3 regions of the Vibrio sp. 1580 genome follow, and region 2 is predicted to be linked to each of the others. Evidence: riboswitches for the same ligand, from Rfam matches in the RefSeq annotation. Region 2 holds a riboswitch; each other region holds the start of a gene.
What was found. Region 2 has a riboswitch for thiamine pyrophosphate ahead of thiD (bifunctional hydroxymethylpyrimidine kinase/phosphomethylpyrimidine kinase). Riboswitches for the same ligand answer to the same signal wherever they lie in the genome.
Positions count from the first base shown of each region.

Region 1: it holds a riboswitch for thiamine pyrophosphate, as region 2 does, so the genes downstream of both, thiB (thiamine ABC transporter substrate binding subunit) here and thiD (bifunctional hydroxymethylpyrimidine kinase/phosphomethylpyrimidine kinase) in region 2, are expected to answer to the same signal.
Region 3: it holds a riboswitch for thiamine pyrophosphate, as region 2 does, so the genes downstream of both, thiC (phosphomethylpyrimidine synthase ThiC) here and thiD (bifunctional hydroxymethylpyrimidine kinase/phosphomethylpyrimidine kinase) in region 2, are expected to answer to the same signal.

Region 1 covers NZ_JAWOVT010000006.1:61,308-67,631, reverse strand. Annotated here, with positions in the region: gene mpl (UDP-N-acetylmuramate:L-alanyl-gamma-D-glutamyl-meso-diaminopimelate ligase) at 1-736, shown strand, start outside; gene R7093_RS11225 (flavin prenyltransferase UbiX) at 742-1,380, shown strand; TPP riboswitch at 1,418-1,554, shown strand; gene thiB (thiamine ABC transporter substrate binding subunit) at 1,627-2,619, shown strand; gene thiP (thiamine/thiamine pyrophosphate ABC transporter permease ThiP) at 2,661-4,247, shown strand; gene thiQ (thiamine ABC transporter ATP-binding protein) at 4,247-4,951, shown strand; gene R7093_RS11205 (LysR family transcriptional regulator) at 4,970-5,917, opposite strand; gene R7093_RS11200 (alkene reductase) at 6,010-6,324, shown strand, end outside.
Region 2 covers NZ_JAWOVT010000003.1:1,908-8,231, forward strand. Annotated here, with positions in the region: gene R7093_RS05315 (TldD/PmbA family protein) at 1-1,325, opposite strand, end outside; gene R7093_RS05320 (TldD/PmbA family protein) at 1,325-2,710, opposite strand; TPP riboswitch at 3,022-3,129, shown strand; gene thiD (bifunctional hydroxymethylpyrimidine kinase/phosphomethylpyrimidine kinase) at 3,227-4,084, shown strand; gene R7093_RS05330 (ABC transporter ATP-binding protein) at 4,074-4,829, shown strand; gene R7093_RS05335 (ABC transporter permease) at 4,822-5,622, shown strand; gene R7093_RS05340 (ABC transporter substrate-binding protein) at 5,670-6,324, shown strand, end outside.
Region 3 covers NZ_JAWOVT010000025.1:1,375-7,698, reverse strand. Annotated here, with positions in the region: gene R7093_RS22995 (thiazole synthase) at 1-745, opposite strand, end outside; gene thiS (sulfur carrier protein ThiS) at 751-1,005, opposite strand; gene R7093_RS22985 (HesA/MoeB/ThiF family protein) at 1,052-1,825, opposite strand; gene R7093_RS22980 (thiamine phosphate synthase) at 1,812-3,227, opposite strand; gene thiC (phosphomethylpyrimidine synthase ThiC) at 3,227-5,167, opposite strand; TPP riboswitch at 5,331-5,429, opposite strand; gene crcB (fluoride efflux transporter CrcB) at 5,490-5,873, opposite strand; gene R7093_RS22965 (multicopper oxidase family protein) at 5,997-6,324, opposite strand, start outside.

The sequences.
Region 1 (6,324 bases), on a different contig from region 2:
GCGAACTGTACCGGGCAATGGATTGATCTTAGCGCCGAGGAAAGATCAAGCGTTAGCGGATGTATTAGAGCGTGGCTGCTGGACTGAAAAACAGTTCTCTGGTGAGAATGGTGACTGGCAAGCGCACAAATTAGTGCTTGATGGCTCAAAATTTGACGTTGCGTTGCAAGGCGAGAAGGTTGGTACCGTCGAATGGAATTTGGTGGGTGACCACAATGTGGATAATGCGCTGATGGCAATCGCTGCTGCACGACATGTTGGAGTCACTCCGGATCTTGCTTGCCAGGCATTAGGGCGTTTCATCAATACCAAGCGCCGTTTAGAGCTGAAAGGTGAAGAACAAGGTGTGACGGTTTACGATGATTTTGCGCATCACCCAACGGCAATTGAACTTACTGTCGGTGGTTTGCGTAACAAGGTAGGTGAAAAACGCATCCTTGCTGTGTTAGAGCCGCGGTCTGCCACCATGAAGCGAGGTGTACACAAAAACACACTTGCAGAGTCACTACACAGTGCAGATGAAGTCTTCTTGTTCCAGCCAGATAATATCGAGTGGTCTGTGCAAGACATTGCCGACCAATGCACACAGCCAGCGTTTGTCGATGCGGATATAGATAACTTTGTAGCCAAGATCGTCGAACGTGCGCGACCAGGTGACCAAATTCTAGTCATGAGCAACGGTGGCTTTGGTGGTATTCACGGAAAACTTCTTGAGCAGTTAAAACAAAAAGCCTGATTGATATGCAAAACAAAACACAACCCTCTCATAAAAAAGCCATCACGTTGGCATTAACGGGTGCTTCTGGTGCTCCCTACGGCCTTCGTCTTTTAGAATGCTTGGTTGCGGCGGATTATCATGTCTACGTTCTGATTTCTTCGGCGGCTCGTGTTGTGATGGCAACCGAGCATAATCTTAAGCTACCAAGTGGCCCAGAAGCGGCGCAGCAAGCATTGGTAGAGCACCTGAACTGCAATCCCGATAACATCACCGTTTGCGGTAAAGATGACTGGTTCTCACCGGTTGCGTCTGGTTCTGCTGCACCAAAGCAAATGGTGGTTTGCCCATGTTCTGCGGGAAGCGTTGCAGCGATTGCGCATGGTATGTCAGATAACTTGATCGAGCGGGCCGCTGATGTGGTAATGAAAGAGCGCGGGCAGCTGTTGCTCGTGGTTCGCGAAACACCATTTTCAACGCTACATCTGGAGAACATGCACAAACTGTCGCAAATGGGCGTCACCATCATGCCAGCAGCTCCAGGCTTCTATCATCAGCCAAAGAGTATTGAAGACTTAGTGGATTTTATGGTGGCGAGAATTCTTGACCACTTAGGTATTGAGCAAGGTTTGGTGCCTCGTTGGGGTTATGACCAGCGATCGTGAGCTGATTGTGTAACCACTCAAATACCTTTACAATCCATCCAACTCATCGGGGAGCAAACCCATTTAGCATTGAGTCAATCAATGCATTGGGGCGCTGAGACCTAAGTGTTTAACTAGGGACCCGTATTACCTGAACCAGATAATGCTGGCGTAGGAATTGAGTCTGGATATTGGAAGTCCTTAATAGCCGCCTCAAACCCTGTGCCGCTCAACTTATTTCTCTGAAATACTCATGGAGAGCGAGCAGTGAAACCCACTCTAAATCTGATTGCCTTAGCTGCAATCACTTCTACTTCAGCGTTTGCCGCTGAAAACACATTAACCATCTATACCTACGACTCTTTTGCCGCAGATTGGGGGCCGGGTCCTAAAATCGAGCAAGCTTTTGAAGCAAAATGTGGCTGTGACGTTAACTTCGTAGCGTTGGACGATGGTGTGTCGATTCTGAATCGTCTTCGTCTTGAAGGCGGTAATAGCAAAGCGGACATCGTATTAGGTTTGGATAACAATCTGATGGCAGAAGCGAAGAAAACCGATCTGCTTGCCGAGCACAATGTGGATACGGCTAACACAGTGTTACCAAACGGTTGGAGTGACACGACGTTTGTACCGTACGATTACGGCTACTTCGCGTTTGTGTACAACAAAGAGAAACTGGCTAATCCGCCGAAAAGCATGAAAGAGCTGGTGGAAACGCGCAACGATCTGAAAGTGATTTACCAAGATCCGCGGACTTCAACGCCGGGCCAAGGCTTAATGCTATGGATGAAATCTATTTATGGCGACGATGTGACGCAAGCGTGGCAGAAGCTAGCGAGCAAAACCGTAACGGTCACGAAAGGTTGGTCTGAGGCGTATTCTATGTTCCTCAATGGTGAGTCCGATTTAGTGCTTTCTTACACCACTTCACCTGCGTACCACTTAATTGCGGAAAACGATTCGAAGTTTGCTACGGCGAATTTTGCTGAAGGCCACTACATGCAAGTTGAAGTAGCCGCCAAAGTGAAAGGGGCAAAAAATTCAGAACTTGCTGATCAATTTATGAGTTTCATTTTAAGTGATGAGTTCCAATCGGCGATGCCAACGGGTAACTGGATGTACCCAGTCACTGACGTTGAGTTACCTAAAGGTTTTGAAACTTTGAGTGTTCCAAGCAAGTCGTTGAGCTTTAGTGCTGATGAAGTGGCAAAAATGCGTAAGTCTTGGATTCGCGAATGGCAAAGCGCATTGACGTTTTAGCTGACGTTTCCATCCTCATCTGAATGAGATAGGTTTTACCTTTGAATTCTGTTCCAAAAATAGGTTTAGGGGTCGCGATGATCATCGCGACCTTTGTTATTTCTGCCCTAGGTGCTTTGATTGTTCAAGCCCCTTCACTTGATGTGTCTGTGGTATGGGGCGACCCGTACTATCAACATGTCACCAAGTTCAGTTTCTACCAAGCGTTTCTTTCCACATTGCTCAGTGTTGGCTTTGCCATTCCAGTAGCGCACGCACTTTCGCGTCGCCAATTTATTGGTAAATCATTACTGCTTAAGCTGTTTGCATCGACACTGGTTTTGCCGGTTTTGGTTGGTGTTTTTGGGCTGTTAGCGATTTATGGCAACAGTGGTTTGTTGGCGCAGTGGTTGCAAAGTTTCGACACTAAACTGCCATTCTCTATTTACGGTTTGAACGGCATTTTACTCGCCCATGTGTTCTTTAATTTACCTTACGCGGCACGATTGCTTCTGCAAGCCTTGGAGTCTATTCCTGCCGAGCAGCATAAGCTTTGCGCGCATCTTGGGATGAGCCATTGGGATAAGTTTCGCTGGGTAGAATGGCCGCGTTTAAGGCAGCAGCTTCCCCACGTTTGTGGGTTGGTGTTTATGTTGTGCTTTACCAGTTTTGCCACTGTAATGGCATTGGGGGGCGGGCCAAAATCCACCACCATTGAATTGGCCATTTACCAAGCGATTAAGTTTGATTTTGATTTACAAGCTGGGGCGTTATTGGCGCTGTGGCAGATGCTGTTATGTGGACTGCTTGCTATTGGAGTGCAGAAGTTAACAAGGCCTGTTTCTATCAGTGCTGGAAGCACATCGGTACAGCAATATTTAACGAAGGATCATGGGTGGTCAAAAGCTTGGGATAGCTTTTGGATCATAGGTGCCTTTTTACTGGTAATACCGCCGTTATTGATGGTGTTACTGAGTGGCATCAACCAACAAGTTTGGACAGTATTAACCGATGAGCGTTTTTGGTCTGCGCTATTGAACTCCCTCAAAGTCGCCTGTGTCGCTAGCGCGCTTGCGGTCGCTGCAGGGGTGTCCATACTATTGACCAGTCGCCGTTGGCGGTTGCAGTACAAAAACACGCGAGCCGATCAGATTGAGTTAATCGGCACCGTTATTTTGGTGACTCCAGGTCTGGTGATTAGCACCGGTTTATTCTTACTACTGCGCGCATTTACCGATGTTTTTAGCTTGGCATTTTTTGTCGTGATTTTGGTGAACGGTTTGATGGCTTTGCCTTACGTGATCAAAACGCTAGCGCAGCCAATGCTGCACATTGAACAACAGTATCAGTATGTATGTGCCAGCTTAGGCATGCGTGGCTGGCAACGGTTTAAAGTGGTGGAGTGGCAGGCGCTACGCAAGCCGTTTGCACATGCGTTTGCGATCAGCTTTATGTTTGCAATAGGGGATTTAAGTGCCATAGCACTGTTTGGTGGACAAGAGTTTCGTACCTTACCTCTGTATTTGTTCCAGTTGCTTGGCAGTTATCAGATGGACGCAGCTGCGGTGGTATCGGTGACCCTATTGTTGTTGAGTGTGGGCTGTTTTGCCTTGATTGAGAAAGTATTGAAAACGAAGGAGAGAGCGTAATGTTAGTGTTGGATGATGTGCAGTACACCTACCAACGTGAACTGTTTCGTTTTGACTTAACGATTGAGCAAGGACAGATTGTATCGCTGATGGGACCAAGTGGGGCAGGGAAGTCAACCTTGCTGGCGTTGGTGGCAGGATTCATCCATCCTGACCGTGGTGATATTTGTGTTGATGGTGAGTCCATTGTGCGTAAAGAGCCTTATCTGCGTCCGTTCTCTATGTTGTTCCAAGAGCACAATTTGTTTGCTCACTTATCGGTGCGTGACAACATCGGTTTGGGCTTACACCCAGGGCTAAAGCTTACGGTGGACCAAAATCGTCAGATTGAACAAGCCGCGCAGCAAGTTGGTGTTGCAGAGTACCTCGACCGTTTGCCAGAGCATCTTTCTGGTGGCCAGCGTCAACGTGTTGCCTTAGCGCGTTGTTTTGTTCAGCCTCATCCCATGTGGCTGTTGGATGAGCCGTTCTCGGCGCTTGATCCGGTGTTGCGTGAAGAGATGCTAGGCTTGGTAAAAAAACTGGCAGCAGAGCGGGGAATAACCGTATTGATGGTCACGCACCATTTAAGCGATGCCAAAGCGATTGCCAGCCACTTTGTGTTTGTGGCAGATGGTAAAGTGGAAGCCGCGGGTGATATGTCTGCATTGAGTGAACAGCATGCTAGTGAGAAGCTTGCGGCATTTATCCGAGCAGCATGCTAGTGCCTGATAGTTGCTAGGTTATGCTTCTCCGCAACACAAACCATGCCGAGGGCCAAATTCAAATTGAGATCTTAAGCTCATGATATGGTCAATCATTGCTTGTACACGCCGTGGGCGGTTTGCTCCAGGACGATAGACTAAATAAATAGGCATTGGTACCGTGTGCCATTGCGGTAACACTCTGACTAAGGTGCCACTTTCTAGCTCTTGCGTCATGTTCTGCACAGGTAAGTTCGCGATGCCTAGTCCTTTAAGTGCGCCTTTTAATATTGCTTCTACAGTTGTACTTGAGAAGTTACTGGTTATTGAAACATTGACGGTATTATCGTGTGAGATCAGCGTCCAAGGCCCTATTTCTGAAACATATTGATACCTCAAACAGTTGTGTTTTGTCAGATCTTCTGGCGTTTCAGGTACACCGAACTCAGCTAAATACTCAGGGCTAGCAGCCAGGACTCGAGTGGTATAGCCTAATTTTTTTGCGATTAATCGATCATCAACTATCTGACCGACTCTAATTGCCATATCAAAGCCGTGTGAAAACAGATCAACAAAATCGTTCGATGCTTCTAACGCAATTTGTACTTTTGGCCATTGTTTTAAAAATGGCAAAAAGATGTGCTCCGCCATATACGCATCCAACGCTGGTGGCGCGGAAATACGCAGCCGGCCTTGGATCTGTTGTTCCATCTCCTGAACGTCATGGCCAATTGAGTGGAATTCCTCAACTAAGCTTGCAGCACGCTCTAAAACCATTTGGCCAGCTTCGGTGATCACTAACTTTCGGGTTGTGCGCTCTAGCAGTTTGGCTTCAAAGTGTTGTTCGAGTTTGGTTATGGCTTTGCTAACAGTAGATTTCGGTAGGTTTAACTCCAGCGCGCACTTGGTTAAGCTCAGTAGTCGACAGCTTGTGACAAAGATAGAAAGCGTTCTAAAGTCAATTGTTTCTAAATTGCGAACAATCACTTTCAATTATCCATATTGTTTCAATATTAATCTGATTATAGTCTGGCACCTCATCCTTAGCCATCAAGTTATTGTCATTTGAGGTAAACAACATGTCCAACTCTGTAGACTTATTTTCTCCTATCGAACTCGGTCAATTAGCATTAGATAACCGTGCCATTATGGCGCCTTTAACGCGAGCTCGTGCTGGTGCGGACCATATTCCTAATGACCTTATGGTTGAATACTACGCTCAACGTGCGAGTGCCGGACTTATCATTGCTGAATGCACCATGGTGATGGAAGGTACGTCTGCTTTCATGGCAGAGCCGGGCATTTACAGCGAAGAGCAAATCGCAGCTTGGAAAAAGGTAACGGATGCGGTTCATGAGAGAGGCGGTAAGATTGTACTGCAAATTTGGCATGCG
Region 2 (6,324 bases):
AAACGAGCAAAACGAACGTCTGGCGAGAAGAAAGTTCGGCTATCGTTAATTAACTGAGTATCACCCACTGCCTCAACTTCTTGCAGCATCTTGTAGAAGTTACCCGCTACCGTGATCCCACGAACTGGTTGAACGCGCTCTCCATCACGGCACAAGAAGCCACTCGCACCAAATGAGAAATCACCACTCACTGCATCCGCACCAGAATGGACACCTTGAAGCTCGACTAACTCTAGGTACTCTCCCGCTTTTACTTCTGATGCACTGCTGTTGCCTGTCGCAATCACTTTGTGATTCGCTGATACGTCTAAGCTCGATTTTGCACCGCGAGCGGCACTTGCCGTCGACACTGCACCCAAATAATTCGCTGTTTGGCTATTGTGCAATAGCGTATTCAGTTGGCCATTGGCGATCAACACATTATCTTGAGTAGCGAAGCCTTCACTATCAAAACTCGCGATTGCCATACCATTTGGCATGTAAGCCGTATCAGTAAAGGTAATTAAATCACTCGCAACACGTTGACCAAGCTTGTCACCCAGTGGCGTAATGCCTTTCATCGCGCTTACGCCAGAGAAAGCACTGCCGAAAGCACCGAATAAACTTGCTAGCGCATTAATGTGGAAAATAGCAGGGTAGTTACCTGTCGCAACCGGAGCACCTTCCAGAAGATCACGAGCAAGGTTGTAGCCACCTTCGATACAGTAAGCTGGATTCAACTCATCAAAACGGCGACCAAGTGACATTCTACCCGCCATTGACTGTTTGCCGTCTTTTTCAAACAAGGTATACGCGTAACAAGTGAACGAGCGCTCGAAGTGTTGACACAATGTGCCTTGAGTATTGGCAATGATCAGTTGTGTTTCGCCATCGCTGTAACCATTGTAAGGTGCGCTAGAAGCGTGAGGCAGAGCCACTACGCCTTGCTCAAGTGCGAGAGACAGTTCAATTTTTTCATCAACCGAAGTTGTGTCTTCTTGAGCAATCTCAGCCACGTCAGTCGTGATTTGGCTGTTCACACAACTAATGGTCTGATGTTCATCTTGCTTGGAAAAGCGAGCACTTTGCAGTGCATTAGTTAGCATTAAATCCAAGCTAGGTTGCTCTAACGACTCAGAGTAGCTTGTCGCAACGCGCGCATCTTTCACAACACGAACACCCAGAACTTGGCTTGAGCTTACTTTGTACTCATCCAGCTTTCCTTGGTTCGCTTTCAGAGAAAAGCTGCTGTTGCGGTTTACAATGACGTCCGCTTCTGCACCTTGGCGTTTTGCTTCTGATAGGACGTAATCAACCGCATTAAGAAGTTGTTGTTCTTGGCTCATTAGTTACCGCCTCCTACCAGAATATTATCGACTTTCAGCGTTGGCTGACCGACTGTTGTTGGCACTGAGCCACTCACGGAACCACACATGCCCGGCGCAAGCGCCATGTCCTTACCAACCATGCTGATTTCTTTCAACACTTTTGGACCTGTGCTGATCAGCGTTGCTGTTTTCAGAGGCTTGGTGATTTTGCCATTTTCAATGAGATAAGCTTCACGAACAGCAAAGTTAAACTCACCCGTGCCCGGTTGAACCGAGCCGCCGCCCATCTTCTTCGCATAGATGCCACGTTCGATGCCTGCCAGCATATCATCAAGTGAATGCTCGCCTTCTTCGATAAAGGTGTTACGCATACGCGAGGTTGGTGCGAACTTGTAGTTTTGACGACGACCAGAACCCGTTGGCTCGTAACCTGTCTTCATGCCACCCATTTTATCGACCATGAAGCTGGTTAGCTTACCGTCTTTGATCAATTGAGTGCGCTGAGTCTTCATACCTTCGTCATCAACATGAATCGAGCCCCATTCGTTGGTCATGGTGCCATCATCGACCGCATTCACTGCGGTGTGAGCAACCATTTCGCCCATCTTGTCGTGGAATACTGAAGCTTTCTTCGCAACTGAAGTGGTTTCTAGCAAGTGACCACATGCTTCATGGAAGATAACGCCGCCAAAGCCGTTACCAATCACCACCGGCATTTCACCCGATGGACAAGCATCTGCGCCAAGTTTTACTAACGCTTGCTGCGCGATAGTTTGACCTAGCTCTTTGGCATCAAGCTGTTCACTGAATTCCCAACCAGCAAGAGCGCCAGGACCTTCCATACCAGAAGACTGCTCATTACCTTTTTGCGCGACAGTGTTACCAGCAACACGAATGTAGTGGCGAGTATCGTCAACGTGTAGACCTTCTGAGTTGAAGATAGACACTTGTTGTTCACGCTGAAGCACGCTGCCAATAAACTGGCTGATATGCTCACTCTCAGCACGTGCGGCTTGGTCAACTTTCAATAGAAACGCGATTTTTGAATCTAGGTTAGCATCCTTACTTAGCGGCATGCGGCAACCATGTTGGATTGGGTAGCGGTTCAAATTCAAAGAACCCGCTGACGCGATTTGCTCACGCTTGTCTTTTGCAGCAAGCAGCGAGGTTACGCGCTTTAGTTCGGCTTCATCTGTGCTGTTGGTGTAACCGTAAAGCACCTTATGACCGAAAAAAAGACGAATACCGATACCAAAATCGATACCCGAGTTAACCTTATCCACTTCACCAGATGCGAGCTGGACAGTGTTGGTTTGGTGATGTTCAACGAATAGTTCAGCGAAATCAGCCCCCAAAAAGAGCGCATGATCGATCACTGACTTCGCTGTTACAGAATTAAGCATGAAGTCTCCTTGCTCGATGATCGTCTTAGCCATCCTAATTAACTGTGAAAAAGTTCAACAAAGTTAAATTGGCAACACGTTAAATTTTAACAGTTTTTTAACCTTGTTTTATGCTAATCCTTGCTTAACGAGACCACGATTATTTATTAAATATTCCAGGTTCTGCTCATTCACCAGAGCGTTGCACTAGTAAATTCCACCCAGCAAACCATTTAGGTGCTTACTTTATCACTCACCTCGCATAATTGAATACTCATTATAATTACGCTCAAAAAACGTATCCCTTCCGCAATGGTCCTGCTATCATCCGAACGAAATAGTCGGGGGGCCACACGACAAGTGTTGGCTGAGATCGAAATTCGAGACCCGTTGAACCTGATTCAGTTAGCACTGACGTAGGGAACTATGCACACTTTGCCTTTCGTCGCCCCTCTTAGGTAAGCGATAGCGATCGAAAAATCGATCTATCTGCAATGGTCAAGGTCAGTTCCTATACGTCTTGTAGTAGGAGCGACCATGACGCAGCAATCACAACCTCATTCACATCAAACGCCAGCCTTGCCTACCCCTATCGTATTGACCATCGCGGGCTCAGACAGTGGTGGCGGTGCAGGTATTCAAGCTGACATCAAAGCGATGTCCGCAACTGGTAGCTTTGCCTGCTCAGTGATTACCGCCATCACCTCACAAAACACTCAAGGCGTCTCTGCGATTTTCCCAATTCCTCTCGACCATGTAGAGAGTCAACTCGATGCGGTATTCACCGACCTCAACATCGTTGCAGTAAAAGTGGGCATGCTGGCCGATTCCAACATCATCAAAGTCGTTGCTGACAAAATTAAACAATACCAGCCAAAACACCTCGTGATTGACCCTGTAATGGTGGCCACCAGCGGCGATCTATTACTGGAACAGTCGGCAATCAGCACTTTAAAAGAAGAATTGATTCCGCTCGCAGACATCATTACCCCTAACCTACCCGAAGGCGCAGCATTGACGGGTAAGCCAATGCCTCAATCAGAATCTGAAATGAACGATATGATTACCGACCTTCGTGCGCTTGGCGCCAAAGCTATTCTGCTCAAAGGCGGTCACCTTGAAGAAAATGAAAACAGCAACGATCTGCTTATCATGCAAGACAGTGCCGAGTTAATTAGCGCCAAGCGATTTCCAACCAAAAACACCCATGGCACAGGCTGTACACTTTCTTCCGCCATTGCGTCTTATCTTGGCCAAGGCAACAACCTACACAAAGCGGTGCACCTGGGTAAGCAGTACATCAGCCAAGCTATCGCGCACGCTGATGAATTGGATGTAGGTAAAGGCCATGGCCCTGTGAACCACTTTTTTGCGGGTCATACTTATGTTCGCTAACGCGATTGGCATTCAGCTTTCCGATGCTAGTCTGCGATACAAAGACAGCCAAACACCAACGCTAGCAGGGTTGAGTATGACTATTCCTGCTAATCAATGGACAGTGTTACTTGGTCGCAGTGGCTGCGGAAAAACGACGATCCTTCGTTATCTAGCGGGTTTGTTAGACGACAAAGTCGAATGGCATGGCGAGTTAACGACCACGGATGGCATCACCTTACACAAGCGTATTGCCTACATGGCGCAGCAAGACTTGTTGCTGCCGTGGTTGAATGTGTTAGACAACGTCTGCCTCAGTTCTCGATTTTCTCAAGAGCAAGCACCAGAACAAAATAAACAACGTGCACTGACTTTACTCAGCCAAGTGGGACTCGCCGATTACCCGGATGCTAAGCCAGCTCAGCTCTCTGGCGGCATGAGACAACGTGTTGCCCTTGCTCGCACTCTGATGCAAGACAAGCCTCTGGTTCTGATGGATGAGCCTTTCTCTGCGTTGGACGCGGTTACTCGCCATAAGTTGCAAACCTTGTCTGCCGAGTTACTGAAAGATAAAACCGTTGTTCTTATTACCCACGACCCACAAGAAGCGGTGCGATTAGCTCACCAACTCTATGTACTGCAAGGCACGCCTGCGCAAGCTCAGCACTTGGTTGTTCCGGATTCCAAGCCACCACGAGTTCTCGATGGAGAGTGCGCCGCGCTTCAACAAGCGATTTTGGATCAATTGGAGAAAGACTATGAGTGATATGACTCAGTACAACTCCGTTTCGGCACGTATTGGTAAAAAAGAACGCGTGACCCATCCAGCTCTGCGCTTGGTAATCAGCACAGCGGTGATCTTGGGATTGTGGCAGTTGGTTGTGGTGGTATTCGACATGCCAGGCTTCATCTTACCTTCACCAATTGAAGTGCTGGATAGATTGGTCACTCGTTACGATGTCTTGCTCAAACATACTTGGGTTACCGCGCAAGAGATCTTACTTGGCTTGGCGCTTGGATTATCGATGGGTTTGCTGTTCGCATTGCAAATGCTGATGTTCGAGCCGCTGAAGCGTTGGTTATTGCCTATTCTGATTGCTAGCCAAGCGATCCCTGTGTTCGCCATCGCGCCAGTGCTCATGCTTTGGCTGGGTTACGGTATTGCATCGAAAGTCGTCATGGCAGCGATCATCATCTTTTTCCCCATCACGACATGTTGCTATGACGGCTTACGCAATACACCAACAGGTTACCTCGATCTTGCCAAGACCATGGGCGCGTCTAAATGGCAGCTACTTCGTCATATTCAATTGCCAGCCGCCCTACCAACTTTAGCCTCAGGTATTCGTGTTGCCGTCGTTATTGCGCCAATTGGAGCAGTGGTCGGTGAGTGGGTAGGTTCAAGTGAAGGCTTGGGTTATCTGATGCTCCAAGCCAACGCTCGCATGATCATTGATGAGATGTTTGCGGCGCTGTTTATCCTAGCCGTGCTGTCTATCTCACTCTACTTCATCACCGATAAATTATTGAAAAAAGCCATCCCTTGGGAAAGCAAATAATTACAGAAAATAACCAAAGAAAATTGGGAAAGAAAAGGAAGAACCCCGTGAATAAAAACAAACTTATGAGCGCTGCTGCTCTACTCGCTTCAGTGGTATCAACCAATGTGCTTGCAGCAGAAAAAGAGATGACACTGATGTTGGATTGGTTCGTCAACCCAAATCATGGTCCTATCGTGATTGCCAAAGAGCGTGGTTACTTCAAAGAACAAGGTTTGAAGGTCAACATTCAAGAGCCGGCAGATCCAAGCACGCCACCTAAGTTGGTCGCGGCGGGTAAAGTCGACATGGCGATTTCTTACCAACCAAGCCTAACTATCGATGTCGCGGCGGGTTTGCCACTAATCCGCTCTGCGACTTTGATTGCTACGCCACTCAACACGTTGATGGTGCTGGATAACGGTAAGAATGAAAACCTTGGCGACTTGAAAGGCAAGAAGATCGGTATTGCGATCGCAGGCAACGAAGAAGCGACAATCGGCACCATGCTAGCGCAAGAAAACGTGAAGTTTTCTGACGTACAAATCATCAACGTAGGTTGGGCGCTGTCTTCGTCTCTTGCGTCTGGCAAGGTGGATGCGATTTGGGGCGGTCTACGTAACTTCGAAACCAACCAACTGGCACTAGAAGGTTATAAAGCTAAGGCCTTCTTCCCTGAAGAACACGGCGTGCCAGCGTATGACGAGTTAGTCTTCGTAGCCA
Region 3 (6,324 bases), on a different contig from region 2:
TCAGTGGACTCGACGCAACCGCATGAGAAACCTTACCGGCAAGTCCAGCTTCATAAGCCATACGCCCGGACTCTACCGCCAACTTAAATGCCTTCGCCATCGCAACGGGATCGCTCGAAGCTGCAATCGCTGTATTGACGAGCACGGCATCCGCGCCCATTTCCATCGCACGCGCGGCATGTGAAGGAGCACCAATACCCGCATCAACAACGACAGGAACATTAGCTTGGTCGATGATGATCTCTAGGAAATCGTGAGAAACTATCCCTTTGTTAGAACCGATCGGCGCACCTAATGGCATGACTGCAGCACAGCCTACTTCTTCCAATCGTTTACATAGAACCGGGTCAGCATGACAATAAGGAAGGACAATGAAACCCTCACGAACCAGCTGTTCAGCGGCTGCAAGTGTCTCAATTGGATCTGGCATCAAGTACTTCGGGTCTGGATGAATTTCCAGTTTTAGCCAGTTAGTACCCAACGCTTCTCGCGCCAGTTGTGCAGCAAACACAGCATCTTTAGCATTCTTTGCACCTGATGTGTTTGGCAATAAGTTCACACCCGCTTGTACTAACGGCAGCAAAATATCGTCTTGTTGGTCGTTCACATCCACACGCTTCAACGCCATAGTCGCAAGTTGAGATCCCGACACTTGAATCGCTTCTGCCATTAATCGGCTGTTGGCAAACTTCCCGGTTCCCGTGAACAGTCTTGATTCGAATTGTTTATCACCAATTTTAAGCATCGACTTTAACCCCCTGCGATCGCTTGAAACAAAGAGATACTATCTCCCTGTGAAAGAACTGTGCTAGCCCACTCACTGCGCGGCACAACATTGTTATTAATTGCAAAAACGCAGCCCTTTTCTGGTAGCGCAAATTGACTAATGATTTGCTGTAGATTCGACTCACTGGCAACTCGATGTGACTGGTCATTGATGACAATAGTGATCACATCTAAGTCAGCAGCGGTCATTTGTGTTGTTTGTTGTTCTGATAACGTCATTGCTTCCAACTCTCTTAATTCTGCCTATTACTCGTATACTCGTAAGCTAAATCTGAGCACATACTTGGCACTGTTTGTCTTTGCTTATCGCCATGGTTTGCCATTGCAGTTTCAACCCATCAAACAGATGCAACTTGGCAGTCTCGACATGAAACTTTCCCGTCGCCAGTTTTTGAATTGCCGCTATCGCTTGGTAGTTACCAAGTGTGCCCACTACCGGGCCGACAACACCGCTCTCACTGCATTTTTGACTTTGTGGTAATTCGTCAAACGGATACAAACAGCGGTAACAGGCTTTACTCTGCACTTCTTGTTCACTTGGTGTTTGGTAATCAAAGACAGCAAATTGCCCTTGCCAACCAATTGCCGCCGCTGAGATGAGTGGCGTATTTTGCTCGAAACAAACTTGGTTAATTAGCTGACGCGTTGGCATGTTATCGGTGCAGTCGAGCACCACATCCGCTAGCATCACCTCAAGCTGAAGCTGTGCTTTGTCTAATCGCTTATTGATAGCACGAATTTGAACCATAGTATTAAGTTCAGTAAGTTGCTTTACAGTCGCTTTTGTTTTCGCAACTTGGAGGTCTTGTTCACGATAAATGATCTGACGTTGTAGGTTACTGCTATCAACTTCATCGTCATCGACTACAACCAATTTACCAACGCCCGCTGACGCCAAGTACAAACTCGCTGCGCTCCCCAATCCACCACAACCGATGATCAGCACATGCGATTTGCTCAAACGCTCTTGCCCAACTTCGGCAATTTCTGGCAGAGCGACTTGACGTTGATAGCGAAGGAACTGCTTATCCGTGAGCATGCTCGCCTCTCTTACTAAGCGCCAACTCACTATTCTGATCAGTAAACGTTAGCTGTCTTTCCTTCATCAGTTGTGCAAAAAACTCGATAACGAACTGAGGTGATTCTGCCAACGTAATAGCACGCACAACTGCCAAACTAGAGACGCCTGTGCGCCAAACTTGGTCTGCATTAGATTGGTCAATGCCACCAATCGCGACCGTCGGAAAGCCAAGCACATAGTCACTACCTGCTTTGTCTTTTGCGGGACGGAAAACCAACTCTGTGTTTCCGTAAGGAATGCTATCAATCAGCTTTTGATAAAGAGACAAGCGCACCAAACCTTGTGGTTTCGATGGCATCTGTTTTGTGGTGGTTGGGAAAATATGCCCTAGCGCGATGTAACTAGGATGAATTTGTACGATGCGCAGTAGCTCATAATAACCATGAGTAGAAAGACCAAGACGAATGCCGGCTTTAGTTAGCTGAGCCAAATTCGATTCTTCTATGTCTTCTTGTCCTAGGTGAACACCATAAGCGCCATGCTTGATTGCCAACTGCCAATAGTCATTGATGAACACTTGTGCTTGATACTGACGACCTAGCTCAATTGCTCGAATGATCTGTTGTTCTAAATCGGCTTGTTGTGGGTCCTTGATTCGCAGTTGAATAGTGTTGATGCCTAGTGGCAGTAAACGCTCAATCCAAGCAACGTCATCAACGACTGGGTAGAGCCCTAGACTTTGCTTAGTCAGAGTTGGAAAGCTAACGCTCTCGCCTTGTGCAGACCAACCAACTTGAATACCTAGTCGGTTATCCTCCAGTACAGGTGTGGGGAAATCATCAAATTGGTCAGCCCACCGAGTAGATCTTCCCTCATCAAGGTTGTCATTCAACAGTGTTTCACGTGAAACATTCGCTTGCTGAGTTAGCATTCCTCGAGCAAGTGTTAACGCATCTTCGATAGGAAAATCGAGTACTGTCAGCGTTACTATCCAAGCAAGGTGATGTTCAGGATTGAACATTGCGTTGAATTTGGACTTAACGGAAAGCGCTCTCACTTCGTTGTTAATTGGGTGACGCCAGATATCAAGCTGAAACACTTTCTCCTTTTCATCGGATACCTGCGTATCAGCAATGCCAATATGAATCGCTTTCGACGGTTGCTTAGCACACGCTTCTACCGATAAAGCAGAGCGGTAATAGAGCACAAATGAACTCTCATTCTCAGAGTCATAATCATCAATGAGATCAGTCGTTATGTGTGTGGTCTGTTGGCCGCGAACAAGCTGAATAGATTGAGTTGGGCTCACACCCAACTCAATGTCTTCAATGCAAAAACCCTGTTCTTTCGCCAACAACAAACATTGCTGAACTAAACCTGTCAGTTCAATCAACGATGACGGAATAAGGATTTTGCTCATTAGTCACTCACCTCGGCATGTGCTGCTGGGTGGTATAGCTCAGAACCTGACTCTCTAAATTCTTGCGATTTCTGACGCATCCCCTCAAGAGGGTCATCCAGCATTTTGATTGAGATAGCTTGGTCCGCAGCAACTTGCTCTGTGTCTTTCGCATATTCTCGAACCTCTTGCGAGATCTTCATCGAGCAGAACTTTGGCCCGCACATCGAACAGAAGTGAGCAACTTTTCCAGACTCTTGAGGCAAGGTTTCGTCATGGAAAGCGCGCGCGGTATCTGGATCGAGTGATAAGTTGAATTGGTCTTCCCAGCGGAACTCGAAGCGAGCTTTAGAAAGCGCGTTATCACGAACTTGTGCACCAGGATGTCCCTTCGCCAAATCCGCGGCGTGCGCAGCAAGCTTGTAAGTTATCATGCCTACTTTCACGTCTTCTTTGTTTGGTAAACCAAGATGCTCTTTAGGAGTGACGTAGCAAAGCATCGCACAGCCATACCAGCCAATCATGGCAGCACCAATACCTGAAGTAATATGGTCGTAACCTGGAGCAACGTCTGTCGTCAATGGGCCAAGGGTATAGAAAGGAGCTTCATGGCAGTGCTCTAACTGTTCTTCCATGTTCTCTTTGATCATGTGCATTGGAACATGACCAGGACCTTCGATAATCACCTGTACGTCGTATTCCCACGCTATCTTGGTTAACTCACCAAGGGTACGAAGCTCTGCAAATTGCGCTTCGTCGTTAGCATCGGCCACCGAGCCAGGACGCAGACCATCACCGAGAGAAAGTGCCACATCATACTTAGCACAGATTTCACAGATCTCTCGGAAGTGGGTATATAAGAAGCTTTCTTGGTGATGCGCTAAACACCATTTCGCGATGATAGAACCACCACGAGAGACGATGCCAGTAACGCGTTTTGCAGTCATTGGCACATAACGAAGTAGTAAACCGGCATGGATAGTAAAGTAGTCAACGCCCTGCTCTGCTTGCTCAATCAGGGTATCGCGCATCACTTCCCAGTTAAGGTTTTCAGCAACACCATTCACTTTCTCAAGCGCTTGGTACATTGGTACGGTACCGATCGGAACCGGACTGTTACGTAGAATCCACTCGCGAGTTTCGTGAATATTACGTCCAGTAGAGAGATCCATAACGGTATCGCCACCCCAGCGCGTTGCCCATACTAACTTCTCTACTTCTTCTTCAATCGAAGAAGTGACCGATGAGTTACCGATGTTGGCATTCACCTTGACCAAAAAATTACGGCCAATGATCATTGGTTCAGATTCTGGGTGGTTAATATTGGAAGGGATAATAGCGCGACCTTCGGCGACTTCTTTACGCACGAATTCGGCGGTAATATCTTTTGGTAGGTTCGCTCCGAAGCTTTGACCCGGATGCTGTTGATTCAGCACTTCATCGCGATACTTGGCACGCCCCATGTTTTCACGCAGCGCGATATATTCCATTTCTGGGGTAATAATACCTTTGCGAGCATAGTGCAATTGAGTCACACAATGGCCATCTTTGGCACGTCGAATACGTGGTAGATTACCGTAACGAAGATCGTCTAGTGTTTCGTCTTCTAAGCGTTCTTTGGTGTACACCGAGCTTACTTCATCAAGTAGCTCAGTATCGGCGCGCTCTTCAATCCACCCTTCTCTCAGCTTAGGTAAGCCGTTATAGAGGTCTATGGTGTGCTCTGGATCTGTGTATACACCCGACGTATCGTAAACGCGTACTGGCTCATTAGGTTCGAAAATAGGCGCTTCTTTTGTGCCTCCAATAAGGCTATCAGCGAGTGATATTTCACGCATTGGCACACGAATATCTGGACGTGAACCTTCTACGTAGACTTTGCTTGAATTGGGGTACGGTTGTACCGAGAGTGTATCAATGAACTGTTTTGCTTCCAGTCTCGCTTGTTTGCGACTCGACATAGCATTTTTCCTTGCTTTGTTATACTAGATAAAAAGTAATTGGATAAAAATGCTTGGCGGATAGATGCGACAAGAGGAGTCAAATTAAGGCTAGTTAAAGCTTACGATATTTGCCTGTAACAACATTCGACTTTTGATAGGTCAACCAGAAAGAACTCCGGTGTGAATATCTTCTCTTGTTCCCTTCGCAGATTCTAATCTGATCAGGTTCAACGGATCCCGAATTAACGGTCTCAGCCTTATGGCACTCCGACAAGTGATGTCAGTATATAAAAACGGCTTGGTGAAACCAAGCCGACCTGTTCAATTTTTAACTACTTTGCTAGCTGCGCATCAATAATTGAAAGCCTATCCACGCAGCTGAAATACTTAACACTACATTCAACAATACGTTCAACCCCATCTTAAAGAAAGCGCCCTGCTGCATAAGCAACACATTATCCATCGAGAAGGTGGAAAACGTCGTTAGTGCCCCTAAAAAACCCAAGCCAATCACTTGTCGCCAAGGTTCCGTTGCCAAAAGTTCATTATCGAAAGCTGCTATCAATAAGCCCATCATAAATGAGCCAACAACGTTAACGGTTAACGTACCATATGGAAAACCACGCCCCAATAAAATGACACAAAGTTCAGAAATTAAGTAACGAGAACATGCACCAAATGCACCACCCAATGCAATAAAACCCAAAACGGATAGTTGTCCCATAATTCCCCCAGAAAAGTTAATGGCGACATTGTAATCAAATTTACGGCAATAGTGATTATACAATCTTAGAATTCAGCAAAGTATAGCGCTTAAAACTTATCAAGATTTTAAAAGTTACAGGAGTCACTTTACTTCAATGTACCCCATCAAACCCGTCTTCATATGTTCAATTACATGACAATGGTACATCCAACGCCCTGGGTTATCTGCAACAAATGCCGCTTTCGCACTGCCGTTTTTTCCAAGTAAGACCGTATCGGTATGAAACGGTTCGTCGAGTTTTTTGCCATCTAACTCAAGAACCGTAAATGTGTGTCCATGAAGATGAATAGGATGATGATATTGGGTGACGTTCTTTAGGTTGAAGATATAGGTTTTTCCAATCTCCAATGTTGAAAGCGGCGCTGGAATATTATCTTTGCTCATTCCCTCCCAAGCCCGTTTGTTCATC